Desulfocurvus vexinensis DSM 17965: one gene and its partner. The protein of the gene in region 2 interacts with the protein of the main gene of each other region in a pairwise test. Links are inferred from orthologs where the notes say so. Each region holds a gene or a part of one and is shown on either strand. Other genes may lie near its edges.

Region 1 (12,300 bases), on a different replicon or contig from region 2:
GGCGGCCTGAGCCTGCTCCTGGCCCTGTATGCCCTGTCGATCCTGCCCACGAGCACCGCAGGCATCCTGCTGATTCTCTTCGCCGTGGTGCTCTTCGTGCTCGAAATCTTCATCACCAGCTTCGGCATGCTCGCCGTGGCCGGGCTGGTCGCGCTGTTCATGGGCTCGCTCATCCTCATTGAGCCCACCCCGGGCCTGGAGGGCGTGCCCCTGGCAACCATTATCGCCACCGTAAGCACGGTCACGGCCATCATGAGCCTGTGCCTCGTACTCATTACCCGCGCCCAGCGCACCCAGACCATGCACGGCCTGGACGCCATGGTCGGCATGACGGTTCGTATTACGGAATGGCAGGGCCAGACCGGGCGGGTGCGGGTGCGGGGCGAGATATGGAAGGCCAGGGCAGACGCGCCTCTGGCGCTGCACCCCGGCGACGTGGCCCGGGTCGTGGCCGCCAAGGACCTGACCCTGACCATCACCCTCCCGGTCGAGGAGGGCGCTGACAAGGCATAGCAGCCGCCCCGGGCGGGCGCCCGACGGCGCCCAGGCAATCAACGCCGCCCGCATTTCAGCCACCCCAGGCGCGCGGGGCAGCCCGGAGAACCCCCATACCCGCCAAACACACCCGAACGGCGCCGCGCCCGGCCCAGGGAAAACCGGCGGCGCCCGGGAGGGCAGGGCGCAACCAGCAGCATTCACTACGTTTTCACAACCACCAACAAGCGAGGGCCGCCATGTTATTCAGTTGGCTTCCGGCACTGGTCATCATCGTCCTGTTTCTGGGCGCCGCACTGCGGGTGCTCAACGAATACGAGCGGGGCGTGATCTTCCGGCTCGGGCGCGTCATCCGGGCCAAAGGCCCCGGGCTCATCCTGCTCATCCCGGTCATCGACCGCATGGTCCGCGTCAGCCTGCGCATCGTGACCCTGGACGTGCCCAGCCAGGACGTCATCACCAAGGACAACGTGAGCATCAAGGTCAACGCCGTGGTCTATTTCCGCGTGGTCGATCCCGTGCGGGCCATCGTGGAGATCGAGGACTACATGTTCGCCACGTCGCAGCTGGCGCAGACCACTCTGCGCAGCGTGTGCGGCGGGGTCGAGCTGGACGACATCCTGGCCCACCGCGACAAGATCAACCTCCAGGTTCAGGAAATCCTGGACCAGCAGACCGACCCCTGGGGCATCAAGGTCGGCACCGTGGAGCTCAAGTATGTGGACCTGCCCCAGGAAATGCAGCGCGCCATGGCCAAGCAGGCCGAAGCCGAGCGTGAACGCCGGGCCAAGGTCATCAACGCCGAGGGTGAATATCAGGCCGCAGCGCGACTTTCCGAGGCCGCCGGAATCATCAGCAAGCACCCGGAAGCCTTGCAACTCAGGTACTTACAGACCATGCGCGAGATGGCCGCCGAGAGCAAGGCGGCAACCGTCCTGCCCATTCCCCTTGATTTTTTCCGCTTCCCCTGGAAGACTGACGCCCGCACGCAAGGCGCTGCTTCCGGGACTGTTTCCCGTGAAACACCCCAAGACGCATAACTGGACCGGGGCGGAGCATCCGCCCCGGACCATCCACCCCCAGCCAGGATCAGCAAGCACATGAAAATTCTTGTCACCGGTGCCGCAGGATTCATCGGCTACCACCTCAGCCTGCGCCTGCTCGGCGAAGGCCACACCGTGGTCGGCCTGGACAACCTGAACGACTACTACAGCGTGGACCTGAAAAAGGCCCGCCTGGCCCAGCTCCTGGATCACGCCCAGTTCACCCACGCCAACATCAACCTCCAGGACGCCGAGCCCATGGAAGCCCTGTTCCGCAAGGAGGGCTTCACCCACGTCATGAACCTGGCCGCCCAGGCTGGCGTGCGCTACAGCATCATCAACCCCCGCTCGTACATCGACTCGAACTCCGTGGGCTTCCTGAATATCCTCGAAGGCTGCCGGCATACCAAGGTCGAGCACTGCGTCTTCGCCTCGTCCAGCTCCGTCTACGGGCTGAACACGACCATGCCCTTCTCGGTGCACCACAACGTGGACCACCCCATCAGCCTGTACGCTGCCACCAAAAAGGGCAACGAGCTGATGGCCCACTCCTATGCCTACCTCTACCAGCTGCCCTGCACGGGCCTGCGGTTCTTCACCGTCTACGGGCCCTGGGGCAGGCCGGACATGGCCCTGTTCCTGTTCACCAAGGCCATTTTGGAAGGCAAGCCCATCAACGTTTTCAACCACGGCAAGATGCGCCGCGACTTCACCTACATCGACGACATCGTCGAAGGCGTCGTGCGCGTCATCAAGCGCACCGCCGCGCCCAACCCCGCCTGGAGCGGCGCCACCCCGGACCCCAGCTCCTCGTGCGCGCCCTACAAGATCTACAACATCGGCAACAATAACTGGGTCGAGCTCGGCGCCTTCATCGAGACCATCGAGAAGGAACTGGGTATGACCGCCGTGCGCAATTATATGGACATGCAGCCCGGCGATGTTCCGGCGACCTACGCCGATGTGGACGACCTCATCGCCGACGTGGGCTTCAAGCCGAACACGAGCATCGAATACGGCATCAAGCAGTTCATCAGCTGGTACAGGGACTACTACAAGGTCTGATCCGCGTTGTGCCCGGCGGCTCCCCCGCCGGGCACAACGGGGCCACCCTCCGGCCCGGGGCCAAGACGCGGCACCGACCGCGCAGCCGTCACGAGCCAGAGGAAAGGGGCATGCGCCCCGACAGGCCGCCAACGCCGACCAGCCCTCACTGTTTCACATGAAACATTCGGGGCGCAGAAGAGGTCCACCGTGTCGCGTATCATCGTTGTGGCCAACCAGAAGGGCGGCGTGGGCAAGACAACCACGACGGTCAACCTGGCCGCCAGCCTCGCCGTCATGGAAAAAAGCGTCCTTGTCGTGGATTGCGACCCCCAGGCCAACGCGTCCAGCGGGTTCGGGGTCTACCCCGAGCAGGTCGAGGCCAACCTCTACACGGTGCTGGGCGACCCCGAGCAGGTCCGCAGCGCAATCTACAAGACGAGCATCCCGTTCCTGTCCGTGCTGCCCGCACACCAGGATCTGGTCGCCGCCGAGCTGGACCTCGTGAACCAACCCCGGCGCGAATACTTCCTGCGCCAACTTATTGAGCCCCTGGAAGACGACTACGAGTTCATCCTCCTGGACTGCCCGCCATCGCTGGGGCTCATCACCCTGAATGCCCTGTGCGCCGCGCGCGAGGTGCTCATCCCGCTGCAATGCGAATATTTCGCCCTGGAGGGCATCGCCAAGCTCATCCAGACCTACAGCCTGGTCCGCAAGCGCCTGAACCCGGACATCCGCCTGCTCGGTGTGCTGCTGACCATGTACGACCTGCGCAACCGGCTTTCGCACCAGGTCAAGAACGAGATCCGCAAAACCTTCCCGGAGTACCTGCTGCAAACCATCGTCCCGCGCAACGTGCGCCTGTCCGAGGCCCCGAGCTTCGGCAAGCCGGTGATCAGCTACGACATCCACTCCAAGGGTGCCGTGGCCTATCTGCAGCTGGCCCAGGAGGTGGTGGGCAGGCAGGCCCACTAGGACACGGCGCGGCGCGCTGCTGCCAGCCCGCGCACAAGTGCGGGGCGCGACAGCGCAGGCAGCCGGGGGCGCGGCCCAGGAGCGCGGGCGCACAGGCCGCGCGGGCCTTGAGTCTAATCATGGGGCTTCTCTTTCCCTGGGCTACGGCGCGCGGGCCGCGTACGAAGCCCCGGCCCGAGGCTCCACAGGCCCAGCGGGCCGCAGGAGAGCGGAGGGCGCCCCCGGGCCGCACAAAGCCCAGGGCGGGCGCCCCGGGCTTTGCGGCAAACGCTATGGCTTGGACCTCGGCGCGTCTTTGAAAGAGCCCTCGGCGACGCGGGCGCGGCAACGCGGGCCATCAGGGGCACGGTTCAGGGGTGCAGGCGCGGCAGCGCTGGCTACCAAGGACCCGGCCCAGGGCTACGGGCGCGGCAACGCTGGCCACCAGGGCTCTGCGGCACAGGCCCGCCCCGCACGGGCCTTCCCGCAGCGCCGCCCGGGCTATTCGACGAAAGGCACGGTCTGGACCTTGACGCCGTCCTTGAAATGGCGCTTGGTGACGCGGGCGCGGCAGCGCTGGCATTCGAAGCGCGCCAGCCCGCCGAGGTTGCAGGCCTTGAGGCGGAACAGGCGCGGCTCGTCGGCCTGCCAGTCGGAACTGGCGGCGCCGCACTGGCCGCAGGCCACGGTGCGGTCCAGGGGGTAGGGCAGGTCCCAGAAGGCCGCCAGGTCGTTCCAGTCGCCCAGGGGCTCGGGAAAGACCTCCTCGGGCTGCTGCTGCTCCCCGGCGGCGGCCATAAGCACCGGCAGGACCTCGGCCTGGACCTCGGCCCACAGGGCTGCGGAAATGAACACGCCAAAGGGCTCGCCCTGGGCGTCGTGCAGGATGGCGTAGGGACGTTCGGACACGGGAATCCTCCTGTTGCAGGATGGCCCGGGCAGGCCGGGCGCCTGCGCACTACGTAGTGGAATGTGAACGATTGTCAAGGAGAGCGCATATGTCGGCCAAGCGCGGTCTGGGACGAGGGCTGGACGCCCTGCTGCAGGGATTCGGCGAGGGCCTGGAGGCCCCGGAGATCGTCCAGGTTCCGGTGGGCAAGATCCGCCCCAACCCCAGCCAGCCCCGGCGGGATTTCGACGAAACGGCCCTGGCCGAGTTGGCCGAGTCCATCCGGATCAACGGCGTGCTCCAGCCCGTGCTCGTGCGCCCGGTGGATGACCCGCAGCACCTCTACGAGCTGGTCGCGGGCGAGCGCCGCTGGCGCGCCTCGCAGCTCGCCGAGCTGCGCGACATCCCGGCCATAGTGCGCACCCTGGGCGACGAGGAAAGCCTGGCCATCGCGCTCATCGAAAACCTCCAGCGCGAGGACCTGAATCCCATCGAGGAAGCCCTGGGCCTGCAACGCCTGCAGGAGGAGTTCGGCCTGACCCAGGAGCAGATGGCGGAAAAGGTGGGCAAGAGCCGCCCGGCCATCGCCAACATGCTGCGCCTGACCCAGCTCCCCGAGGCCATCCAGAAGGACATCCGCACCGGGGTCATGACCGCCGGGCACGGCCGGGCGCTCCTGGTGCTCACCGGCTCGGACGACCAGCAGGCCATGCGCCAGCGCATCACCGAGCGCGCCCTGTCCGTGCGCGAGGCCGAGGCCATGGCCGCCTACTGGAAGCGCACTGGGGTGCTGCCCGGCGAGGAGGGCGCCCCCGGGCCCGCAGGCCCGGCCCGGCCCAGGGCGCCCCGGGCCCAGGCCCAGGCCCTGCCCGACGCCCTGCGCGAGGCCATGGAGGACATGGAAGCCATGCTGGCCGTGCCCGTGGCCCTGCGCGGCGGGCTGGACAAGGGCCAGATCGTGCTGCACTACGCCAGCCTCGACGAGCTCAACGGCATCCTGCGCACCATCGGCGTGCCCCTGGTGGAGCAGGGCGCGGGCGACGGAGCCGCATAAACGTTCTGCGTGGCGCCGCCCCGGCGCCAGGGGAGACACATGCTGGACAAAAGGGAACTGCTGGCGCAGCTGCCCAGGCTGCGCGGCGCGCGCGTGCTCATCGTGGGCGACCTGGTTCTGGACCATTACGTCATCGGCACGGTGGGCCGCATCTCGCCCGAGGCGCCGGTGCCGGTCGTCCACGTCCGTGAGGAGCGCCACCTGCTGGGCGGGGCGGGCAACGTCGCGCGCAACGTGGTCAGCCTGGGCGGCGAGGCCGTGGTGGTGGGCGTGTGCGGACGCGACGCCGACGGCGAGCGCATGAACCGCCTGCTGCGCGACAGCGGGGTCGTGGCGCACACCGTCTGCGACGCCGAGCGCCCGACCATCCGCAAGACCCGCGTGGTGGCCCAGAACCAGCAGGTCGTGCGCGTGGACTACGAGCGCACCCACGACCTGAGCGAGGCCACCCAGGACCAGGTCTTCGACTTCCTGCGCGCCGAGGCCCCGGGCTGCGGAGTGGTCATCGTGTCGGACTACGGCAAGGGCCTGGTCACCGCGCGCTTCATGCAGCGGCTGCACCAGCTCCTGGACGCCCTGCCCGCCCGGCCCAAGGTCTATGTGGACCCCAAGGTCCGCAACTTCGAGCTGTACAAGGGCGTGGACATCCTGACGCCCAACACCAAGGAGGCCGCCGAGGGCGCCGGGGTGCCCCTGGACGACCGGCTCTCGGTGCTGCGGGCCGGGGCGCGCATCTTCCGCAAGCTCGGCTGCGCCAACCTGCTCATCACCCTGGGCCCCGAGGGCATGGCCCTGTTCGAGAGCCCGGACTCGGTGCTGCACATCCCCACCGCCGCGCGCAAGGTCTTCGACGTGACCGGCGCGGGCGACACGGTCATCGCGGCCCTGGGCCTGGCCACGGCGGCAGGGCTGGACCTCGCCACAGCCTGTGTGGTGGCCAACGTGGCGGCGGGCATCGTGGTCGGCGAGGTGGGCACGGCGGCGGCCACCCTGGAGCAGGTGGACCAGGGCCTGCGGGCCGAGGGCGCCATCGACCTTGAGCGCTGGTTCGGCGCGGGCGAATAACCCAGCCCGGCGTGCGGCACACAGCCGGGAACCCAGTGGCCGCAAGGCCTGATAAGCAGTTGCACCATGGCGGACGCACTTTCCATCATCGGCCTGGTGGCCGAGCAGAAGATCAAGGCGGCCTACGACCAGGGCGAGTTCGCGGACCTGCCCGGCAAGGGCCAGCCCCTGGTGCTGGAAGACGACGCCCACCTGGCGCCGGAGCTGCGCATGGCCTACAAGATTCTTAAGAACTCAGGGCATTTGCCGCCCGAAATCACCGCCGCGCGCGAGGTGCGCGACATCCTGGACCTGCTGGCGGACTGCCCGGACGAGACCCTGCGCCTGCGCCAGATGCACACCCTGCGCGTGCTGACCCAGCGCCTGGACCGCAGCGGGCGCCTGGAACTGCTCCTGGACGGCTTGCCCGACTATCAGCGCAAACTCCTGGACCGCGTGCGCCTGCACGGCCCGGGGTCGGGGCCAGGCCCGGGGAAATAGGGCCTGCCGAGGCCCCAGGCGCGCCGCGAGTGCGACCCGGAGCGGCCCTGGCGTGCCCCGGATGCCGCCCGGTGCGAACAACCCCTCCCTGGCTTACGCCAGGGAGGGGTTTGCTTTGCCCGAAGGTCTGGCCTGGTGTGGCGGGACGCGGTGCAGAACCGGGCCGGGCGGCCCTTATGCGCGGCGCTCCAGGCGCACGGCGTGGAAGAACTCGCCCAGGGGCGCGTCCTGCGGCGTGGTGTGGGTCGCCGCCAGCCGGAAATCCGGATGCGCGGCCAAAAAGCGCTCCACCTGCCCCTCGTTTTCCGCCGGGGTCACGGTGCAGGTCACATAGGCCAGCACCCCGCCCGGGGCCAGACAGCGTGCGGCGTGTTCCAGCAGCCGCGCCTGGACTCCGGCCAGGGCCGTGATGTCGTCCGGGGTGCGCCGCAGCAAGGTATCCGGCCTGCGGCTCAGCACCCCCAGGCCGGAGCAGGGCGCGTCCAGCAGGATGGCTGGCAGGGGGCGGCGCCAGAAGACCTGCTCGGCCCGGGCCCGGAACACGGCCACCTCCGCCACACCCAGGCGCCGGCGCTCGGCGTTCAGCCCTGCCAGGCGCCGGGCGTTGGGGTCGCTGGCCAGCACCGTACCGGGCGCGTCGTCGGCCAGCAGCAGGGTCTTGCCGCCGCGCCCGCAGCAGGCGTCCCACACCGGGCGCGGCCAGTGGTCCGCCCCCAGGGCCGCCAGGGCCAGCTGCCCGGCCAGGCTCTGGCGCACGGCGCGGCCCGAGGCCAGAAGCGCGTCCAGGTCTTCGGGCGCGGCAGCCAGGGCCACGCCCGTGGCCGTGCTGGCCAGGCACGAGGGCAGGGCCGCCAGCCCGGCGTGGCGCTCCATGGCGCCCGTAACCCCCGGGCGCAGGCGCAGCCCCAGGGGCGGGGCCTGGCAGCTGGCGGCGAGCAGGGCCTGGGCGCGGGTGGGCCCGTAGGCGCCCAGCCACAGGGCGGCCAGCCAGCGGGGCACGCCGAAACGCCGGGCCAGGACCAGGGCCTCGTCGGCGCGCGCGCCTGCCCCTAGCCCGGCTTCGTGCGCCAGGGGCGGCTGCCCGAGGAAGGCCGCGTCCTGCCAGCCGGAGCCCAGGTCGGCCACGCGGCGCAGCACGGCGTTGCAGACCTTGGCCAGCCGCGGGTTGATGGCGGTCTTGACCTGCTCCGTGGCCCAGTGGACCGAGGCGTAGGCCGGAATCCTGTCCAGGAAGAGAATCTCGTAGGCCGCCACGGCCAGGAGCAGTCGCATGGGCCCGGGCAGGGCGGCAGGGTCGCGCAGCAGGGTGGCGAGGATGAAATCCAGGGTCGGCTTGCGGCGCAGGGTGCCGTAGGCCAGCTCCGTGGCCAGGGCGGCGTCCAGGGCGGCGGCGGGGTCCGGCTGCACAGCCGCGCCGGGGGCGAACACGGCGCCCAGGGCCGCGTCCAGGGCGGCCTGGATGTCCTGCCCGCGCAGGCAGCGCTCCAGGGCCAGCAGGGCGGCCCGGCGCGCCGGGGGCAGGGCCGGGCTGGCGGCGCGGAGCCGGGCCGGGCGGGCACCGGCGGGCCCGGGGCGGAAAGACGTACGGGCCAAGGGTCAGGCGCTCCGGGTCTGGCCCGGGGCGGCGGGCCCGGGCGCGCCCTGGGCCATGGGCAGGCTGCGCAGGGGCGGCGGCGAGGCCAGAAAGCGCCGCAGGGCCAACTCAAGCGCATGCACGGGCACGCCGGTGTCCAGGCACGGGCCATGGGGTCGCTCGTTGAGCACCCCGAACACGGGCAGGGGATAGGTGTCCTGGATGCCGCTGGACAGGTCGCGCTCGCAGGCCACGGCCACGATCAGCCGGGGCCGGATCTGGACCACGATACGCCGGGCGATGGTGCCCCCGGTGGCAATGGCCAGATGCACGCCGTAGTAGTCCGACAGCTCCAGCAGGTCGCGGATGGGGCATTTGCCGCAGCGTTTGCAGTTGTTGATGTCGTAGGTCAGGCGCATGTCGCAACGCGAGTTCTGCAGGCAGTGGGGCATGAGCAGCAGGATCTCGCCGGGGGCGTAGCGCCCGGCCTCGTGCTGCACCAGCTCGTTGTTGACCTTGATGAACGACGAGCGCACACGCTCCTTGGAAATGCCCAGGGCCTTGCCCAGCAGGACCATCAGCGGCAGGAAGAGCTTGATGGTCAGCCCGCGCAGGCGGCGCGAAAAGGGCAGGCTGCGCCCGAGCAGGATGTTGAGCACCAGGCCCAGGCTGGCCCAGCCCACCACGCCGATGGCCGCCGCCACCAGCACCCCGAAAACCCACGGCGCAGAAGGATGAATGGCCGACAGCCCCACGAAGGGCACCACCCACAGCCCGACCAGCAGCAGGCTGACCAGCACCGAGGCGCAGGTGATCAGCCCGATGAACAGGCGCTTGCGCTCGGCCCCGGCGGTCTGGTCCGTGCGGTCGAAGGCGGCGAGGGTGGGGTCGGTAGCGGACATGGCTCAATCGTTTCGTAATACAGAGTGGCAGACAAAAAGAATACCGGCGCATCGGGGGCCGCCCCGCAGGCGACCATTGCACCAGCAGCGCGGCGGCGTGTCAACCGCCAGATGCAAAACAGGGCACAGCTAGGCGAGGCGCGCGGCGGCGGGCAGGTAGCCCCGGGCGAATTCCGCGGCGCTTTGCAGCTTCTTTCCGGCGGGCTTGAGGGAGGGCACCAGGTATTCGCAATCCGCGCAGGCGAAGGCCAAAAGGCCCTCGCGCAGGCCCAGGATGGTGCCGGGCGCGGGCCGGGGCTCGGCCAGCTCGGGGCCCACGCAGCCCGGGGTCAGCACCAGGCGCAGGGGCTCGCCCCCGCGCGGGCCGACCCAGAGGCAGAAGGCCCCGGGCCAGGGGTGCATGGCCCGGGCGCGGTTGTGGACCTCGCGCGCGGGGCGCGAGAAATCCAGCCGCCCTTCGTCCTTTTCGAGCTTGGGGGCGTAGGTGGCCAGGGCGGCGTCCTGGGGCACGCGCACCATGCGCCCGGCGCGCAGGCGGCCCAGGGCGTCCACGATGAGCCGCCCGCCCAGGTCGGCCAGCTGGTCGTGGATCTCGCTGGCCGTCTCGTCGATGTCGATGCCCAGCGAGCGCGCCAGCAGGATGTCCCCGGTGTCCATGCCCGCGTCCATGCGCATGATGGTGATGCCGGTCACGGCCTCGCCAGCCAGGATGGCGCGCTGGATGGGCGCGGCGCCGCGGTACTTGGGCAGGAGCGAGGCGTGGATGTTCAGCGCGCCCAGGGGCGGGATGTCCAGCACGGCCTGGGGCAGGATGAGCCCGTAGGCGGCGACCACGAGCACCTCGGGCGCCAGAGCCGCCAGCTCGGCCACCGTGGCCTGCTCGCGGAAGTTCACGGGCTGGAACACGGGCAGCCCGCGCGACAGGGCGAAGGCCTTGACCTCGCCATGGCGAACGGCCTGACCCCGGCCGCTGGGCCGGTCGGGCTGGCAGTAGACGGCCACGACCTCGCAGCCGTCCCAGTCCACGAGGGATTCCAGGGCGCGCCGGGCGAACTCCGGCGTGCCCATAAAGACTACTCGGATTGGGCCTTGTCCTGCTTCACCCATTTGCGGACCTTCTTGTCGTACAGCGAGCGCTTGAGGCGGCTGATATGGTCGATGAACAAGGTGCCGTCCAGGTGGTCGATCTCGTGCTGCAGGCAGATGGCCAGCAGGTCGTCGGCCTCGATGGTCAGCTCCTGGCCGTCCAGGGTCCTGGCCTGCACGGTGACCTGGGCGGCGCGCTCGACATTGGCGCGGTAGTTGCGCACCGACAGGCAGCCCTCTTCGGACTCCACAGTCTCTTCGCTGCGCGCGGTGATCACCGGGTTGACCAGCACGCGCAGGTCGTCGCGGACCTTGGGGCCGGAGATGTCCACCACCACAAGGCGCACGCTCTGGCCCACCTGGGGCGCGGCCAGGCCGATGCCCTCGTTGGCGTACATGGTCAGGGCCATGTCGTCGGCCAGGGCGCGCAGCTCGGGCGTGACCTCGGCGATCTCCTCGGCCCGGCGGGCCAGGACGGGATCGGGATAGAAAACCAGGGGTCGTGTCATGTCCTCACTTTGTCTCCCGCGCGGGCGCTGGGCCCACGCTCGGCGCGGGCCCGGCCCGCACTAGTCCTTGGGCGCCTCGCGCACCCGGATGTGCAGCTCGCGCAGCTGCTTGTTGTCCACCTCGTCGGGGGCGTCGGTCATCAGGCAGGTGGCCTTCTGGGTCTTGGGGAAGGCGATGACGTCGCGGATGGACGCGGACCCCGACAGGATCATGATAAGTCGGTCCAGCCCGAAGGCAATGCCGCCGTGAGGCGGCGCGCCGAACTCCAGGGCCTGGAGCAGGAAGCCGAACCGCGAGCGGGCGGTGGCCTCGTCCATGCCCAGGGCGGCGAACATGGCCTGCTGGGTGGCCTGGTCGTGGATGCGGATGGAGCCGCCGCCGATTTCCGAGCCGTTGAGCACCATGTCGTAGGCGCGGGAGAGCACGGCGCCGGGGTCCGTGGTCAAAAGCTCCGCGTGGCCGGGGGCCGGGGCGGTGAAGGGGTGGTGCAGGGCCACCCAGCGCTTGTCCTCGGGGCTCCACTCCAGCAGGGGGAAGTCCGTGACCCACAGCGGGTTGAAGGCGCCCGGGTCGATGAGCCCCAGGCGGCGGCCCAGCTCGTTGCGCAGCTGGCCCAGGGCGGTGTTGACCATGACCGCCGGACCGGCCTGGAAGAAGAGGATGTCGCCCTCCTGGGCCCCCAGGCGCCCGGCGATGCCCTGGCGCTCGGCGTCGGAGAGGAACTTGGCGATGGGCGACTGCCACTCGCCGCCGGGCTTGAGCTTGATCCAGGCCAGGCCCTGGGCGCCGTAGATCTTCACGAACTCGGTGAGGTCGTCGATCTCCTTGCGCGAGAGGTCCACCCCGCCCGGCACGCGCAGGCCCTTGACCAGCTCGGCGGAGGCAAAGAGCTTGAACCCGCCGCCGCGCACCACGTCGGTCACGTCCTTGAGCTTCAGGTCGAAGCGCGTGTCGGGCTTGTCCAGGCCGTAGTCGCGCATGGCCTCGTGCCAGGTCATGCGCGGGAAGGGCTCGGGCAGGGCCACGTCCAGGGTCTCGGCGAACAGGCGGCGGATCATGCCCTCGGCCATGGCCATGACCTGCTCCTGGTCCACGAAGCTCATCTCGCAGTCGATCTGGGTGAACTCGGGCTGGCGGTCGGCGCGCAGATCCTCGTCGCGGAAGCAGCGCACCACCTGGTAGTAGCGCTCCATGCCCGCGAC
Region 2 (16,026 bases):
TGCACGCCCAGAGGCTTGCCCCCGGAGCCCAGCAGCAGCTTCACCCGGCCCTCGGGGCGGCCCTCGGCCCGGGCCTTGTCGTTGTCCGCGAAGTGCTCCTCCACCACCCGGAACGCCACCCCCGCCTTGCGGGCCTGGGTTTCGGTAAGCCCCACGCCGCCCAGGGCCGGATCGGTGTAGGTGCACCAGGGCATCCAGGTGTAGTCGGCCTTGCGGGGCAGCCGCAGAACGGCGTTGGCCACCACCACCCCCGCCTCGTACCCGGCGGCATGGGTGAACTGCCAGGCCCCGGTCACGTCGCCGCACGCGAAGATGTGCTTCTGCGTGGCGCGCAGGCGCGCGTCCACCTTGATGCCCTTGGCGTCGTATGCCACCCCCGCCGCCTCCAGGCCCAGGCCCTCCACGTTGGGCGTCCGGCCCAGGGCCACCAGCAGGGCGTCACCGGACACCGTGCGCTCCTGCCCGGCCTGGGTGAACGCAACACCCACGCTCCCGCCCTCTACCTGCACCCGGACGAGTTCCGTGCCAAGGTGCAGGCGCACGCCCTCGGTCTCCAGGGCGGCCTGCACCACGGCGGCCATGTCCGCGTCGTCGCGGGTGAGGATGCGCCCGGAGCGCTGGACGACCTCCACCTGGGACCCCAGACGGCGGAAGGCCTGGGCAAGCTCCACGGCGACGGGCCCGCCACCCAGGACGACCAGGCGCTCCGGCAGGCGCTCCAGGGAAAATATCTCGCGGTTGGTCAGGTGCGGGGTCAGGGCCAGGCCAGGCACGGGCGGAATCTTCGCCCGCGACCCCGTGGCGATGACCCACTTGGCCGCGCTCACACGGCGGTCGTCCACCTCGGCGGTGTGTTCGTCGATGAACTGCGCCTGGCCAAAGCGCACCTCGGCGCCAAGGCTGCAGAAGCGCTCCACCGAATCGTGGCGCTGGATGTCGGCCACCACGGAGGCAATGCGCTCCCGGACGCGGGCGAAATCCACCGGCGGCAGCGCCACCGGCGCAAGGCCGTAGCGCTCCGCCCCGGCCATGACCTGCCGGGCCTGCGCCGTGGCGATGAGCGTCTTGCTGGGCACGCAGCCATAGTGCAGACAGTCTCCGCCGAGCTTGGGCTCGCGCTCGACGAGCAGCGTGCGTGCGCCCAGGCGCGAGGCCCCCGCGGCCACGGAAAGGCCGGCGGCCCCTCCCCCGATAATTGCAATGTCGTAGTCGAAGGCGGGCATGGCGTCTCCTTAGCGGTTTCGGCGATGGCGCAGCCAGACGACAAGCCGCCGGGCGGCAAGGGGCAGCAGGCCCATGAAGACCAGCGCGGCCAGCAGCCCGGGCGACAGCACGTCCGCCGGGGATTCCACCCGCCCCAGGCTGGTGCCCGCGAGGACAAACACCGCCGTGGCCGGAAGCATGCCCAGCTGCGAAACCCAGGCGAAGGTGCGGGCGGGCATGGGCGTCAGGCCCATGACCAGATTGATCACGAAAAAGGGCAGGGCCGGGATCATGCGCATGGTGAAGAGGTAGAGCGCGCCCTCGCGCTCCATGCCCTCGTTGACGTGGCCCAGCCTCGCGCCGAAACGCGCCTGCACCCAGTCGCGCAGCACATAGCGCGCCGCCAGGCAAGAGATCGTGGCCCCGATGGTGCTGGCAAAGCTCACCAGGACAAGGCCGCGCCAGAACCCGAACAGCGCCCCAGCGGCCAGCGTCAGCACCACGGCGCCGGGCACGCCCAACCCGGTGGCCGTGACATACAGCCCGAAAAAGGCCGACGCCGCCGCCACCGGATGCGCAGCCACCTCGCGGCGCAGGGCCTCCAGCGAAGCCTTGAGCGCCCCCAGGGTCAGGTGCCGGTCCAGGTCCATGACGAAAAACGCCGCCACGGCCAGGGCCATGAGGGCGGCAACGGCCACTCGGGGGGCCGCCCCCCGCAAGGGGCTCGGGGTCCTCGTCCGGAGCATGCCGCAACCCTACCCCATCGGCTGGGCCTGCGCAACGCGCCACCCTTTCATTCTTGTTCCGGCGCTGCTACACTTGGCGTATGGACAGGCCCTGGCTCTCCGTCATCATCCCCGTGTACCGGGAGGCGGCGCGCATCGCCGCGCTGCTGGACCATGTGGCGGCCATTGCGCCTCCTGGCGGCGCGCAGGCCATTGTGGCAGATGGCGAGCCAGAGCGCTCGACCCTGGCGGCCCTGCCGGAGAACTGCGGCCTGCCTGTCCTGCCCCTGGCGACGCAACAGGGCCGCGCCCGGCAGATGAATGCGGGCGCCGCCGCCGCCCGGGGCGAGGTGCTGCTCTTCCTGCACGCCGACACCCGCCTGCCCGAAGACGCTTTCGCCCTGATCCGCGAGGCCCTGACCGACTCCGGCGTGGCGGGCGGAGCCTTCTCCCTGGACATCCAGCCCGATGCGGGCCGGGCCGGGCCGGGGCTGGCCTGCATCGCCCGGGCAGCCAACATGCGGTCGCGGCTCACCCGCGCCCCATACGGGGATCAGGCCATTTTCCTGCGCCGGGCCGTGTTCGAGTCGATGCATGGCTACGCCGACATTCCGGTCATGGAAGACCTGGAGCTCATGACCCGCCTTCGCCGCAGGGGGCTGGCCATCCGCATCCTGCCGCAAGCCGTGCGCACCTCGGCCCGGCGCTGGGAGGCCGAGGGGCTTGCGCGCTGCACGGGGCGCAACCTGCTGCTGCGCGGGCTCTACCACCTGGGAGTGCGGCCGGAACGGCTTGCCGGGCTGTACAAATGAGACGCGTGGTGCTGCTGCTCAAATACCCGGAGCCGGGCCGGGTGAAGACGCGCCTGGCCAGGGCCGTGGGGCCGGAGCGCGCCGCCCGCCTCGCCCGGCGCTTCGCCGAGGACACCCTCGCCGCTGTCGATTCGCTGGGCTTGGCAGCGGACATCTCCTTTTTCCCGCCCGAGCGCGAAGCGGACATGAAGGCCTGGCTGGGGCCGGACCGGGCCTACCACGCCCAGTCCGGTGCAGACCTTGGAGAGCGCATGGAAGCCGCCTTTGCCCGCGCCTTCGCCCACGGGGCGGAGCGCGTGTCCCTCACGGGCGCGGACGCGCCCGACCGGCCTGCCGCCATGCTCGCCGAAGCCCTGGACCGGCTGGACGACCACGACGTGGTCATCGGCCCCGCCACGGACGGCGGCTACACCCTCATCGCCATGCGCCGGGATCGCTTCGCGTCGGAAACCTTCCGGAGCATGGATTGGGGAACTCCCAAGGTGCTGGCCCAGACCATGGACGCCCTGCGCCGCGCCGGCAGGAGCGTATGGGTGCTGCCGCCCTGGCCGGACATCGACGACGAAGCCGCACTGCGCGACTACCTGGGGCGATGCCCGGACGCCGCGCGGCTGCTGGAGGCTGCGCATGGACGCTGAGAATACGCTGCGGCTGGCGGCCTTTGCGGGCACGGGGCTCGCCCTGGCCGCCTGGGAAGTGCTGGCCCCCCGCCTGGACCGCCCGGCCCTGCGCCTGCTGCGCTGGCCCGGCAACCTGGGCCTGGTGGCCTTGTCCACGGGGCTCATCCGGCTGGCGGCCCCGGTGCTCCCGGTGGGCCTGGCGACCCTGGCAGCGCAGCACGGCTGGGGCCTCATGAACGCCCTGGCCCTTCCTGCCTGGCTGGCCGCGCCCCTGGCCGTCCTGCTGCTGGATCTGGCCATCTGGGGCCAGCATGTGGCATCGCACCGGCTGCGCTGGTTCTGGCGGCTGCACCGGGTGCACCACGCGGACACCGTGCTCGACCTCACCACCGCAGTGCGGTTCCATCCGCTGGAAATGCTGCTCTCCCTGGGCTGGAAGCTGGCCCTGGTGCTTCTTCTCGGCCCCCCGGCCCAGGCGGTGCTGGCCTTCGAGATCCTGCTCAACGCCTTGCCCATGTTCAATCACGCCAATATCCGGCTCCCGGCGGACGGCTTCGTGCGCCTTGCGCTGGTCACTCCGGACATGCACCGCGTGCATCACAGCACGAACCTGCGCGAGGCCAACACCAACTACGGCTTCTGCTTCCCCTGGTGGGACCGGATGTTCGGCACCTACCGCGCCCAACCGGGCAAGGGGCACGAAGGCATGGCCATCGGGCTGGCCATCTTCCGCGACCGCGCCTGGGCCAGACTCTGGGGGCTGTTGCGGATGCCCTTCGCCTGAGGGGAGCACAGGTCGGCCGTCCCCCCGCCACAAGGCAGCAAGGCCCCGGGAGCAATCCCGGGGCTTTTTGCGTTTCGTGCCTGGGCACGGGGGCGGAAAAGGCTTGGGCGGGGGCATCGCGGGATGCGGTGCCGGGGGGCCGATCAGCCGCGCGCCCTGCCGATGCGCGCCTGCGCCGAGGCCCTGCGCAGGGCTACTTGCCCCGGCAGTAGCGCTCGCACAGGTCGAAGGCGCGCTTGGCGTAGGCCCAGCAGCCGTCGGTCAGATGCTTGGAGTAGCGCACCTGGCGCGTGGCGCGGCAGTCGCTCAGGCAAGCCTCGCGGTCCAGGGGCGGCAGGCGCCCCTCGTCCAGGAAGGCTTCGCAGATGACCGTCATCTCGCCGCAGCTGCCACCGCCGCCGTCGGGGTTGTTCGGCGAGTGGCCCCCGCCGGTGGAATAGGTGAAGCACAGCCCGCGCGCCTCGGGCAGGGTCATGGCGCGGGGCGCGCAGCCCGTGCAGGCGAGCAGCGCGACGGCGAGGACGGACACGACGATGGCTTTCATGGCGGACTCCCCGGGGCGTCTGGCCCCTTGTTGGCATACGCAAGGCCACGATACGCCCGCACCCGCAACCGGGCAAGCCCCGGGCCCGGGCCCGGCCCCGGCCCGGCGCCGCCCTTGACAGAATCCTCCCGGCGGGTCATAAAGACCGCCCGCGAGGGAGGCCGGGCGGCAGTGGCGCCGCCAACCCCGCCAGGCCCGAAAGGGAGCAACGGTAACGGTTTTCGCTGGGTGCCCGGCCTCCTCTCAAAGCGCCGACCTTCGGGTCGGCGCTTTCCTTTTGGGCCGCGACGGGCCGGGCCGGGCAGCGTTGCCCCGCTCCCCCAACTGCCGGGCGTCGGGTTTGCCGCGCCCGCGCGCGCCGCCACGCGCCTGCGCTCCGGCCAAAGCCGCCGCCTTCCGCCCGCGCCGCCACGCCCGCAGCCCCGCGACCCGGCCCCGCGTCCACGCCCGCATCCTCACCAAGACCGCCCTGCCCGCCGCCGCCCCGGCGCGGGTCCGCTCCTGCGGCCCATGCCACGCTGGCCACGCCGGGCAAGTCCCCGGGCTCCGGGCGCATGCGTGCCACGCTGACGGACAAACCCCAACGGTGCTCCGCCTCTCCCGTTCCGGCGCGCGTGCCTGCCACCGGGTTGTCGCGCACGGACCTGCCGGAGGGCATTCGGCCCTGCGCGCGCATGTGCATCGGGCGGCTCCGGCCTTTGCGCAACAGCGTTGCAAGGCGGCGCACATTCGCCAGCCGGTGCAGAAACGCAGGCGATCCTGCCCCGCTGGCTCCCCGCCACGCACCCCCTCACACCCTTCAAATCCAATACTCTCTTCTATCCAATATGATTTAAACGAATATCAATCAAAATCACACTCTCCCTATTTACACACGAAAATCAATTTAGTATGAAATTGCCGTTCACCAATCCCAAACCAGAGGAGTTCCCCATGACCAGCTTCCTGCCCCGCCTGGCCGCCACGGCGGCCCTGGTGGTCGCCCTGGCCGCACCGGCCTGGGCCCATTTCGGCATGATCATCCCCAAGGCCCCCGTGGCCGACATGGACCAGAAAACCATCGCCCTGGAGTTCTCCTTCTCGCACCCCTTCGGCGGCGTGGGCATGAACCTGGTGCGGCCCAAGGCCGCCGGGGTGGCCTTCGAGGGCCAGATCACCGACCTGCTGGGCGCCCTGGCCCCGGCCAAGGTCATGGACCACGACGCCTTCACCCTGGACTACGCCTTCAAGCGCCCGGGCGTGTACACCTTCTTCATGGAGCCCCAGCCCTACTGGGAGCCCGCCGAAGACGTGTCCATCATCCACTACACCAAGGTCAGCGTGGCGGCTTTCGGCGGCGACGAGGGCTGGGACGAGCCCGTGGGCCTGAAGACCGAGATCGTGCCCATGCTGCGCCCCTTCGGCAACTGGGCGGGCAACACCTTCGTCGGGCAGGTGCTGCTGGACGGCAAGCCCGTGCCCGGCGCCGAGGTGGAAGTGGAGCTGTACAACCAGGGCCGCTTCGCCCTGCCCAACGAATACCACGAGACCCAGGTGGTCAAGGCCGACGCCCAGGGCGTGTTCGCCTTCACCTGCCCGCAGCCCGGGTGGTGGGGCTTCGCGGCCCTGTCCGAGGCCGACTACACCCTGCCCGCCGCCAGCGGCCCGGACAAGGGCAAGGACAAAGGCGTGGAGCTGGGCGCCGTGTTCTGGACCTACATGGCCCCCTGGCAGTAGCTCCGCGCCCCGGCGCAACGCCAAAGGGCCCGCCCGGAGCATCCTCCGGGCGGGCCCTTCGCCGCCGTGGGGCGGGCCTGCGCGGCGCTCAGGGCGCGCCGCTCCCGCCACCGCCGCCGCCCGCGCCCGTCGGGCCATCCGGGCCGTCCCCGTCGGGCGGCAGCATGGCGGCCCGGCTGTCCTCCACGGCGCGGCGCACGGCCCGGTCCCGCGAGGCATCGTCCATGCCGTCCAGGGCCAGCATGTCCAGCAGCAGGAACATGCCCCGGCCCAGCAGCGAGGCCCCGGCCCCCCCGGCCAGGGCTCCGGCCCCGGCCAGCAGATGCGCCGCCCCGCCCGCCCCGGCCACCAGGGCCGCCACCAGCCCCAGGAACCCGCCATAGGTCGAGAGCACCAGCACGCCCTCGGTGCTGTAGGCCCGCTCGTCGGGCCCGGCGCCGCGCAGGCGCAGCCACAGCCCGCGGGCGAACATGCCCGCGAAGCCGCCCACATTGCCCCCCAGGGCCACCAGCAGCACGCCCGAGGCCCCGGCCTTCAGCCAGCCGCCCCCGGCGGCGTGCGCGGCCACGAGCCCGGAGGCCAGGCCCACGGCCAGCGCACCCAGGAAGGCCTTGGCCCGGACCCTGCCCAGAACCGCATGTCGGGAAGTCGCCATGGCCCTCCACAGGCCCGCAAGAGCCCCACGCGGGGCGCGAACAGGTGTTGCTTTCCTCTTGCTCTCTGGTACAGTGGCCCCTGGCCCCGCACCCCGGGCGCTCCGCCCGCGGCGGGCCCCATGGTTCACGAGAATACACCTTCAGCCTTCGGAGGGAAAGATGCGTTTCCTGGTTGTGGAGGACGACTTCACCAGCCGCAAGCTCATGCAGCGGATGCTTGCTCCCTACGGCGAGGTGGACGTGGCGGTGAACGGCCAGGAGGCCGTGGAAGCCTTCGAGGCCGCCCTGCGCGACGCCAAGCCCTATGAACTGATCTGCATGGACATCATGATGCCCGAGATGGACGGCCAGGAGGCCCTGAAGCGCATCCGCCAGATCGAACGCCTGAGCGAGCGCTCCGGGCCCGACGAGGCCAAGGTCATCATGACCACGGCCCTGGACGACCCCAAGAACGTGGTCGAGGCCTACTACAAGGGCGGGGCGACCTCCTACGTGCCCAAGCCCATCGACCGCCAGCTCTTTTTGCAGCTCCTGCGCAACATCGGCATCATCAAGTAGCCACGGCTGCCGCGGCACGGCCAGGGCCGGGGCGTCCAGCCCCGGCCTTTTCGCGCCGGGGGTGCCTGGGGGCTTGCGCGCCGGGCCCCGGCGGGGTAGCCTGGGCACGGCGCAACGACGCCCCACCGCGTCCCGCCCCGCAGGGCCGCCCCTGCCGGACGCCGGGGACGCACAAGACAAGGACACGCCATGCATTTCAATCCCCTGGACCTGCTGCTCATCGGCATCCTGATCTACGTGGCCGTCAGCTGGTTCCGCCGCCGCTCGGGCGGCGGACGGCAGGACGGCCCGCGCACCCCGCACGACGGCTCCGCGCCCCACGACGACCAGCGGCGCCAGGCCAGCGACGCCTACACCCGCGCCCAGCAGGCCTGGGACATGCTGCGCTCCGAGGACCCCGACCGGCCCGGCGCGTCCGGCCCGGTGCCCGACGTGGCCTATGTGCCCGGGCAGGGGGCGCCCTCCGGCGAGGTGCCCTCGGCCACCCTGGGCGCCGAAGACCTGCCCCCGGCCCTGCCCGCCCCCGGGCCCGTGCCCGCCGACTTCGACACCGACGATTTCATGCGCGGAGCCAAGGCCTTCTGCTCGCGCATCCGCAGCGCCTGGAACGCCCGCGACCTGAACGACCTGCGCGCCTTCTGCACCGAGCCGTGCATGGAGGACTTCCGCCGCAGGGCCCAGCTGGAGCCCCGCCCCCCGCGCCACGAAATCCAGCGCCTGGACGCCGGGCTGGCCGGGGTCGCCGATCTGCCCGACGGCCGCCGCGAGGCCACGGTCTACTATGTGATTACCGAGAAGGACCTCTCCTCCAACCGCGTGGGCAAGGTCCGCGAGCTGTGGCGCTTCGCGCGCACCCCGGGCGGCAGCTGGCTGCTGGACGAGGTGCGCCCCGTGAGCGCCGAGGAAGGCACGCGGCAATAGCCACCCCCTGCCCCGCGCCGAAGCAAGGACGCCCGCCTTCCTGATGGAAGGCGGGCGTCCTTGCGTTGCGGCGCTGGCGGCGAAGTGCCCCGGAGAGCACGGGCGCCTGCGTCCTGGCCCGCCTGCGGGCCGCGCCTGCGCCGGGCGGGCCTCAGCCCGCGAGGCGGGCGTAGAGGTCCATGTAGGCCTGGGCCATGGCGGCCTCGGTGAAGGCCTCCAGGCGCCGGGCCCCGCCGCGCACCAGCCCTGCCGCCAGGGCCGCGCCGTCCGCCCCGGGGGCGCACAGCCGCTCCAGGGCCGCGGCCAGGGCCGGGGCGTCGCCCCGGGGGCAGGCCAGTCCGCTCACCCCGGGCTCCACCAGCTCCAGGTTGGAGGGCAGGTCCGAGCAGACCACCGGGCGCCGGGCGGCCCAGCCCTCCTTGATGGTCGCGCTCGAGCCCTCGCCGTCCACGCTGGGCACGGCCAGCACGGACAGCTCGCCCAGCACGGCCGCGCTCTCGCGCCAGCCCGTGAACTCCACCCGGCCCCCCAGGCCCAGGGCCTCGGCCCGGGCGCGCAGCCCGGGCCCCAGCGGCCCGTCGCCCACCACCAGGGCCCGCCAGCCCAGCCCCGGGGCGCGCCGCGCCAGCGCGGCCAGGGCCTCCAGGAACACGCCCACGCCCTTTTGCGGCGTCAGGGCGCCGACGACGCCCAGCACCGGGCGCTCCGGCAGCGGCGTGGCCGCCGCCCGGGCGTACAGCGCCGGGTCGATGCCGCTGTGGATCACGCTCAGGCGCGCCCCCGGCACGCCGCCCCGGGCCATGACCTGGGCGATCTCGCGGCTCACGCAGGCCACGGCGTCCCCGGCCAGATACTTGGCACGGCCCGGGCCGGGGCGCAGGGGGTAGGACACGCGGCGCGAATGCACCAGCCGCGCGCCGGTCAGCCCCTTGAGCAGGGCGCCGAGCAGCGCGCTGGCCGCGCAGTGGGTGTGGAGCACGTCCACCCCCTGGCGCAGGACCAGGGCGCGCAGGGCCCACAGGGAGCGCGGGTCCCAGCCCAGGCGCCCGGGCAGGTCGCACACGGTGAGCCCCGCCTCGCGGGCCGCCGCGCCCAGGGGGCAGCCCCGGGGCGCGGCCAGCAGGGTGGAGAACCCGGGGGCCGCGTGCAAGCGGCGCATGAGGTACAGAACCTGGCGCTGCCCGCCGCGCATCTCGCGGCCCAGGTCGAGGTGCAGGATCTTCACGCGCGCGCCTCCGGACGGGGGCAAAGGGCCCCGGGGCATGCGCCGCCGGGGCCCGGGGTTCCTAGAAGGGCACGCCGCTTGCGGCGATGTCCTTGACGATCAGCTCGCGCGCCAGACGGCACACGGGGCCGGGGCGCACGTCGTGGATGGGCTTGCCGTTGTAGCGCACGATGGCCAGGCAGTCCCCGGTGGTGCCGAAAACCAGCACCTCGCGGGCCTGGTAGAGGTCCTCCTCCGTGACCTTGCGGAAGAAGGCCTTGACCTGCCCGGCCAGCAGCTCCACGGCGCGGATGAGGGTCGTGCCCGGCAGGGCGTTGGTGAACTCGGGGATGACCAGGGTGCCCGCCGCGTCCACGATGGCCATGTTTTCCGTGGCGCCCTCGGCCACGAAGCCGTGCTCGTCGAAGCAGATGGGGTAGTCGTAGCCCTTGGCCGTGGCCTCGCTCTTCATCAGCACGTTGGGCAGGTAGTTCACGGACTTGATCTGGGCGATCCAGTCCTGCTTGGCCGGGATGGAGGCGCGAAAGGCCGTCACGCCTTTCTCGAACCATTGCGAGGGCTTGGGCGTGAAGCGGTAGGCCACCACATAGAGGCTGGGCAGCGGGCATTCGCGCGGGTCGATGCCGAAGCCGCCCGGGCCGCGCCCGAGCAGGATGCGCACCAGCCCGTCGTCCTCGCCGCCCGCCGCACAGACCTCAAGCACGATCTCGCGCAGGCGCTCCCAGGTGCAGGGCGGGGTCAGGCCGATGGCCTCGGCCCCGCGCTTCATGCGCGCCAGGTGCGCGTCGAGCTGGTAGACCTTGCGCCCGAGGTATTTCATGGTCTCGAAGATGCCGTCCCCGCGGTGGACGATATGGTCGTCCAGGGGGATGAGCATCAGGCGCGGGTCCTTGCACACGGCGCCGATGCGGTGCTCGTAGAAGGCCAACACCTCGCCGGTGCCGGGCCGCTTCACGGCCAGCATGCGCTTGAGGTACTCCTCGGAATCCAAAACACTTATCATTCCGGTGCTCTCCTTGCCGCGCGTCAGGCCACGCGCAGCAGGTTCATCTCGATGAGCTTCTCGGCGATCTGCACGGCGTTGAGGGCCGCGCCCTTGCGGATGTTGTCCGAGACGACCCACAGGTTCAGGCCGTTGTCGATGGTCTCGTCCTCGCGGATGCGGCCCACGAAGGTCGCGTCCTGACCCTGGGCCTCGATGGGCATGGGGTAGATGCGCTCGCTGGGGTTGTCCAGCACGCGCACGCCCGGGGCCTGGGAGAGCAGCGCCCGGCAGTCCCGGGCCGTGAGCTTCTTGGCCGTCTCGATGTTCACCGCCTCGCTGTGGCCGAAGAAGACCGGCACGCGCACCGCCGTGGCCGTGACGCGGATGGACTCGTCGCCCATGATCTTCTTGGTCTCGTTGACCATCTTCATCTCTTCCTTGGTGTAGTCGTTGTCCAGGAAGACGTCGATCTGCGGCAGGCAGTTGAAGGCGATGCGGTGCGGGTAGACCTTGGGCTCGATTTCCTCCACGCGGCCGTTGAACATGAGCTGCACCTGGTTGGCCAGCTCCTCGATGGCCTTCTGCCCGGTGCCGGACACGGCCTGATAGGTGGAGACCACGATGCGCCGGATGCCCGCGGCGTCGTGGATGGGCTTGAGGGCCACCACCATCTGGATGGTCGAGCAGTTGGGGTTGGCGATGATGCCCTTGTGCCAGGCCAGGTCGTGGGGGTTGACCTCGGGCACGACCAGCGGGCAGCCCGGGTCCATGCGCCAGGCGCTGGAGTTGTCCACCACCACGCACCCGGCCTTGGCGGCCAGGGGGGCGAACTTCTCGGAGGTGCTGCCCCCGGCGGAGAACAGGGCCAGGTCGATGCCCGCGAAGGAGTCTTCCTTCAGCTCGCGCACGGTCAGTTCGCGGCCCTTGTATTCCACGGTGCTGCCCGCGCTGCGGCTGGAGGCGAAGGGAATCACCTCGGCGGCGGGGAAATCGCGCTCGGCGAGCACTTCGAGCATCACGCGGCCCACGGCCCCTGTGGCGCCGCACACGGCGACGACGTATCCGTCCTTCTTCATTGCGACCTCTCTGTGGCGATGGCCCGGCGCGCCCCGTGCAGGGCGCCGGACGGGTTACAGGTCCAGGCCCCCGACGATTTCCAGGCAGGCTTCGGGCCGGTTGAGCGTATACAGGTGGACACCGGGCGCGCCGCCTTCCAGCAGCTCGCGGCACTGGCGCTTGGCCCATTCCAGGCCCACGCGGCAGGCCGCCTCGGCGCCGCCCCGGGCGTCGGCCTCCTCCAGGTCGAGCAGCAGCCGCCCCGGGATGCTCGCGCCGCAAAAGCCCAGCACGCGCTTGGCCGACTTGACGCTCATCACCGGCAAGACCCCGGGGATGATGGGCTTTTTCACGCCCATCTCGCCCAGGCGCTCGGTGAAGTTCCAGTACAGCCGCGCGTCGAAAAACAGCTGGGTGATGGCGAAATCGCCGCCCCGGTCCAGCTTGAATTTCAGGAACTCGAAATCCTCGCGGAAGGTGGAGCACTCGGGGTGCCCCTCGGGGTATCCGGCCACGCCCACGCCCATGTCGGGGTAATGGCGGCGGATGTGCGTCACCAGGTCCGAGGCGTGGCGGAACTGATCGGAATCGGGCACGAACTGGGCGTCGCCCTTGGGCGGGTCGCCGCGCAGGGCCAGCACGTTGTGCACGTCGGCCTCTTCCAGGGCGGACAAAAAGCCGTCCACCCGCTCGGCGCTGGCGCCCACGCAGGTCAGGTGAGCCATGGGCGTCAGGCCCATGTCACGGCGCAGGCGGCGCACGATCTCCAGGGTGTTGCCCTGGGTGCCGCCCCCGGCGCCGTAGGTCACGGAGACGAACAGCGGGTCCACCGCCGCCAGGCGCTCCACGGTCTGGAAGAACCCCGGCCACTCCTGCGGGTCCTTGGGCGGGAAAAATTCCAGGGACACGAACTTGCCCCCGGTCCGGATCATATCGATGATGCGCACGATGCTCTCTCCTCAGCGGGCCGGGCCCTGGGCCAGCAGGGCGACGATCTCGGTGTCGGCCTCCAGGAACGGCACGTCCGCCGCCTGTGGGGCCAGCCAGCGCAGCTCGTGCCCCTCGCGCGGGGCTGCCAGGCCGGCGTACTGGTAGACGTGAAAGAAATGCAGCCGCACCCGCAGATGCGGGTAGGCGTGGCGCTTCTCGCGCCAGAAGGCCCAGGTGGTGGGGGCGATGCCCAACTCCTCGTCCAGCTCGCGGGCCAGGGCCTGCTCCAGGGTCTCCCCGGGCTCGACCTTGCCGCCGGGGAACTCCCAGAACCCGGCCTGGGGCCTGCCCGGCGGGCGGCGCACGGCCAGGAACCGGCTGCCCCGCCAGATCACGGCGGCCACCACGTCGATCTCCGCTCCGGGCGGCGTGTTTCCGGACGTCTGCACCTGTGCGCCCTCCCTGGGCCAAGCCCTTGCGGCAACCGCAGACCTTATTCCCGATGCCCGCCGAAGGCAAGCGCGACGCAGGGCGGCCCGGTGGCGACAAAATATCGCCACGACGTTGACAGGCCACCCGAAGCCCTTGTACGGAAAAGATTATCTTTCGACAACCACTTGCCGCGAGGGTCCATGCGCCGCGTTGTCCTGCTCCTGCTCGCCCTGGCCTCGACCCTGGCCGCGGCCCTGCCGCCCGCCCCGGCGTCCGCCCAGGGGCCGACGGACGCGCCGGGCGTCACCCTCGTGCTCTGCTGCCCGGAGGCGGGCTGGCCGCCCTATAACGTTCCCTGCGCCAGCGGCCCCGGCTGCGGCATCATGCCCGACATCTTCCTGGAGGCCGCGCGGGCCCTGGGCGCGGAGGTGGTCATCCGCAACTTCCCGGAAAAGCGCAGCCTGCTGCTGCTGGAGGAGGGCCGGGTGGACGTGTACAGCAAGGCCAAGCAGTGGGTGACCGACCCGGAGCGCTTCGCCTGGTCCACGCCGGTGCTGCCCTCGCGCGACGTGCTGGCGGTCCCGGCGGACTGCCCCCGGGCCATCGACGGCCCCGCGGACCTCGCGGGGCTGCGCCTGGGCACGGTGCTCGGCTACAGCTACCCCGCGCTGGAAGAGGCCCTGGCCAGCGGCGCCGTGACGCGCGACGACGCCCCCGACACCGCCTCCCAGCTGCGCAAGCTGCTGCACGGCAGGACCGACGCCGCAGTGGTCAACGAGCTGGTGGCGCGCTGGGTGCTGCGCGACCAGGGCGAGAACGGAGCCGACGCCCTGCGCTTCTCGCGCGGCGCCGTGGGCCTGGCCTGGCTGCGCTTCGCCTTCACTCGCGCCCGCGACTGGGAGCCCTTCATCGCCCGCCTGGACGCCGAGATCGAGCGCATGCGCGCCGACGGACGGCTCCAGGCCATCCTGGACGCCTACCGCTAGCGCCACGCCCGCACAATGACGCCAGGGGGTTGAGCACCAAAAGCCTTTGACCCAAGGCGTTGCAGAACAAACATGCCCGTCTTTCGCGGGCGCGGCGCGCTAGCAGCCCTCGCCCAGGGCTTCGCGCTCGGTCTCCAGGGCCGCGATCTGCCCTTCCAGCGCGTCCATGGCCTCCACGAGCTTTTCCGTCAGCCCCTGCAACTCCGCGAAACGCTTCATGAGCCCTGCGGAGCGCCCCGCGTCGGCGTAGACCTCGGGGTCGGCCAGGGTCTGCTCCACCTCGCCCTGCTCGGCCAGCAGCGTTTCCAGCTCGGCCTCCTTGGCGGCGTAGCGCTCCTGGAGCGGGCGCAGCTTCTTGTACAGCGCGTTGCGGGCCTCGGCCTGGCGGCGCTTGGCCTCTTTGGCGTCGGCGCGGTTGCCCCGGCGCACGGCCTCGGCCTGGGGCGCGCAGGCGGGCTCCAGGGCCGCGCGCCGGGCGCGGTCATAGCCCTCGAAGCCGTCGGGGAAGGTCTCGATGCCCTCAGGCTTCAGCCACCAGACCTCGCGGGCCACGGCGCTCATCAGGTGCCGGTCGTGGGCGACCATGAGGATGGTGCCCTCGTAGTCGCACAGGGCCTTGATGAGCGCGTCGCGGCTTTCCAGGTCCAGGTGGTTGGTGGGTTCGTCCAGCACCAGGAAGTTGGCCCGCTTGAGGAACAGCGTGGCCAGGATCAGCCGGTTCTTCTCGCCGCCGGACAGCTCGCGGACCTCACGGTCCCAGAACGATTCGGGCAGCATGAACAGGCCGAGCACGCTGCGCAGCTCCTCCTCGGTGGTGCGCGGGTCGGACAGGCGGCGGATCTCGCCGAGCACGGTGCGGTCGAGGTTCAGGGTCTCGGCCTGGTGCTGAGAAAAATAGCCCACGCGCATCTTGGAGCCGACCTCGATGGCCCCGGCGCTGGGCGCCAGCTGGCCGGTGATGGCCCGCAGGAGCGTGGTCTTGCCGCAGCCGTTGGGCCCGGCCAGGGCGATCTTCTGGCCCGCGTAGATGTGGAAATCCAGGGGCCGCCACAGGCTCGTGCCGCCGGAATAGGCCACCTGCACGCCGATGGCCGAGAGCACGGTCTTGTTGCCGCGCTCGGGCGCGGGCCAGGCGAACTTCAGTTCCTTGGCCTTGGGCTCGGCGCGCACGCCTTCGAGCTCTTTTTCCAGCTTGGCCACCTGCTTCTTCATGCTGTTGGCCTGGCGGGCCTTGGTGGCCTTGACCTGGAAGCGGCGCACGAAGTCCATCTTCTTGGCGATGTCGTCCTGCACGCGCTGCTCGGCGCGGCGGCGCTGCTCCTCGGTCTCGTCCATCCAGGCCCAGAACTGGGTGAAGGTGCCCTTGCGCACCACGGGCTTGACCCCGCCCAGGAACAGCACGTGGGTGGACACGCGGTCCAGGAGCATGCGGTCGTGGGCCACGAAGACCAGGGCGCCCTCGAAGGCCTTGAGGTAGTCCTCGAGCCACTCCACGGCCTCCAGGTCCAGGTGGTTGGTGGGTTCGTCGAGCAGCAGCACGCCCGCGCCCTCCACCAGGATGCGCGCCAGCTTGGCCCGCTCGCGCCAGCCGCCGGACAGCTCGCGCAGCGGGCTGCCCAGCTGCGCGGCGGTGAAGCCCAGGCCCGAGAGCACGGCCCGGGCCTTGTGCTCGGGGTTGTAGCCGCACACGTGCTCCAGGTGGGCCTGCTCCTGGGCCAGGGCGCCCAGGGCGGGCTTGTCCCCGGCGCGGGTGGCGGCCTCCCAGCGCTCCCAGAAGTCGCCCCACGAGGGCAGCCCCTCCATGACCCAGCTGGTCACGGACTCGCCCAGGTCGCGCTCGGCCAGCTCCTGCTTGGAGTAGCCGAGCTGCGCG

Evidence for each region.
Region 1: the proteins of G495_RS0102790 (region 2) and def interact in binary tests that used the Escherichia coli proteins (3 or more experiments, as listed by UniProt). The link is inferred for Desulfocurvus vexinensis DSM 17965 from one-to-one orthologs.

What each region holds. Positions count from the first base shown.
Region 1 is NZ_JAEX01000010.1:89,509-101,808, forward strand. What follows is about bases 9,337-12,300. They hold def (peptide deformylase), read right to left. Parts: upstream 11,098-12,300; coding sequence 10,576-11,097; downstream 9,337-10,575. Other genes in these bases: G495_RS18460 (DUF116 domain-containing protein), read right to left, coding at 9,337-9,502; fmt (methionyl-tRNA formyltransferase), read right to left, coding at 9,632-10,570; aspS (aspartate--tRNA ligase), read right to left, coding at 11,158-12,300. Outside these bases: G495_RS18445 (NfeD family protein), read left to right, coding at 1-513; G495_RS18450 (slipin family protein), read left to right, coding at 735-1,535; G495_RS0108980 (NAD-dependent epimerase), read left to right, coding at 1,596-2,603; G495_RS0108985 (ParA family protein), read left to right, coding at 2,793-3,560; G495_RS0108990 (hypothetical protein), read right to left, coding at 4,041-4,448; G495_RS0108995 (ParB/RepB/Spo0J family partition protein), read left to right, coding at 4,538-5,482; rfaE1 (D-glycero-beta-D-manno-heptose-7-phosphate kinase), read left to right, coding at 5,522-6,547; G495_RS18455 (DnaJ family domain-containing protein), read left to right, coding at 6,614-7,027; G495_RS0109010 (RsmB/NOP family class I SAM-dependent RNA methyltransferase), read right to left, coding at 7,202-8,620; more of G495_RS18460, read right to left, coding at 8,624-9,336. UniProt on the Escherichia coli protein: Removes the formyl group from the N-terminal Met of newly synthesized proteins. Requires at least a dipeptide for an efficient rate of reaction. N-terminal L-methionine is a prerequisite for activity but the enzyme has broad specificity at other positions.
Region 2 is NZ_JAEX01000001.1:595,004-611,029, reverse strand. What follows is about bases 9,809-12,691. They hold G495_RS0102790 (aspartate-semialdehyde dehydrogenase), read right to left. Parts: upstream 11,826-12,691; coding sequence 10,791-11,825; downstream 9,809-10,790. Other genes in these bases: G495_RS0102785 (methylenetetrahydrofolate reductase), read right to left, coding at 11,880-12,691; G495_RS0102795 (aminotransferase class IV), read right to left, coding at 9,826-10,767. Also shown: G495_RS0102850 (dihydrolipoyl dehydrogenase family protein), read right to left, coding at 1-1,223; G495_RS0102845 (TVP38/TMEM64 family protein), read right to left, coding at 1,233-1,901; G495_RS0102840 (TIGR04283 family arsenosugar biosynthesis glycosyltransferase), read left to right, coding at 2,030-2,740; G495_RS17280 (TIGR04282 family arsenosugar biosynthesis glycosyltransferase), read left to right, coding at 2,737-3,378; G495_RS17275 (sterol desaturase family protein), read left to right, coding at 3,368-4,144; G495_RS0102825 (hypothetical protein), read right to left, coding at 4,338-4,688; G495_RS0102820 (DUF4198 domain-containing protein), read left to right, coding at 5,622-6,404; G495_RS0102815 (hypothetical protein), read right to left, coding at 6,493-7,059; G495_RS0102810 (response regulator), read left to right, coding at 7,220-7,618; G495_RS0102805 (Tim44 domain-containing protein), read left to right, coding at 7,808-8,539; G495_RS0102800 (glycosyltransferase family 4 protein), read right to left, coding at 8,691-9,764; more of G495_RS0102785, read right to left, coding at 12,692-12,752; G495_RS0102780 ((deoxy)nucleoside triphosphate pyrophosphohydrolase), read right to left, coding at 12,765-13,184; G495_RS0102775 (substrate-binding periplasmic protein), read left to right, coding at 13,368-14,153; ribosomal protection-like ABC-F family protein, read right to left, coding at 14,253-16,026.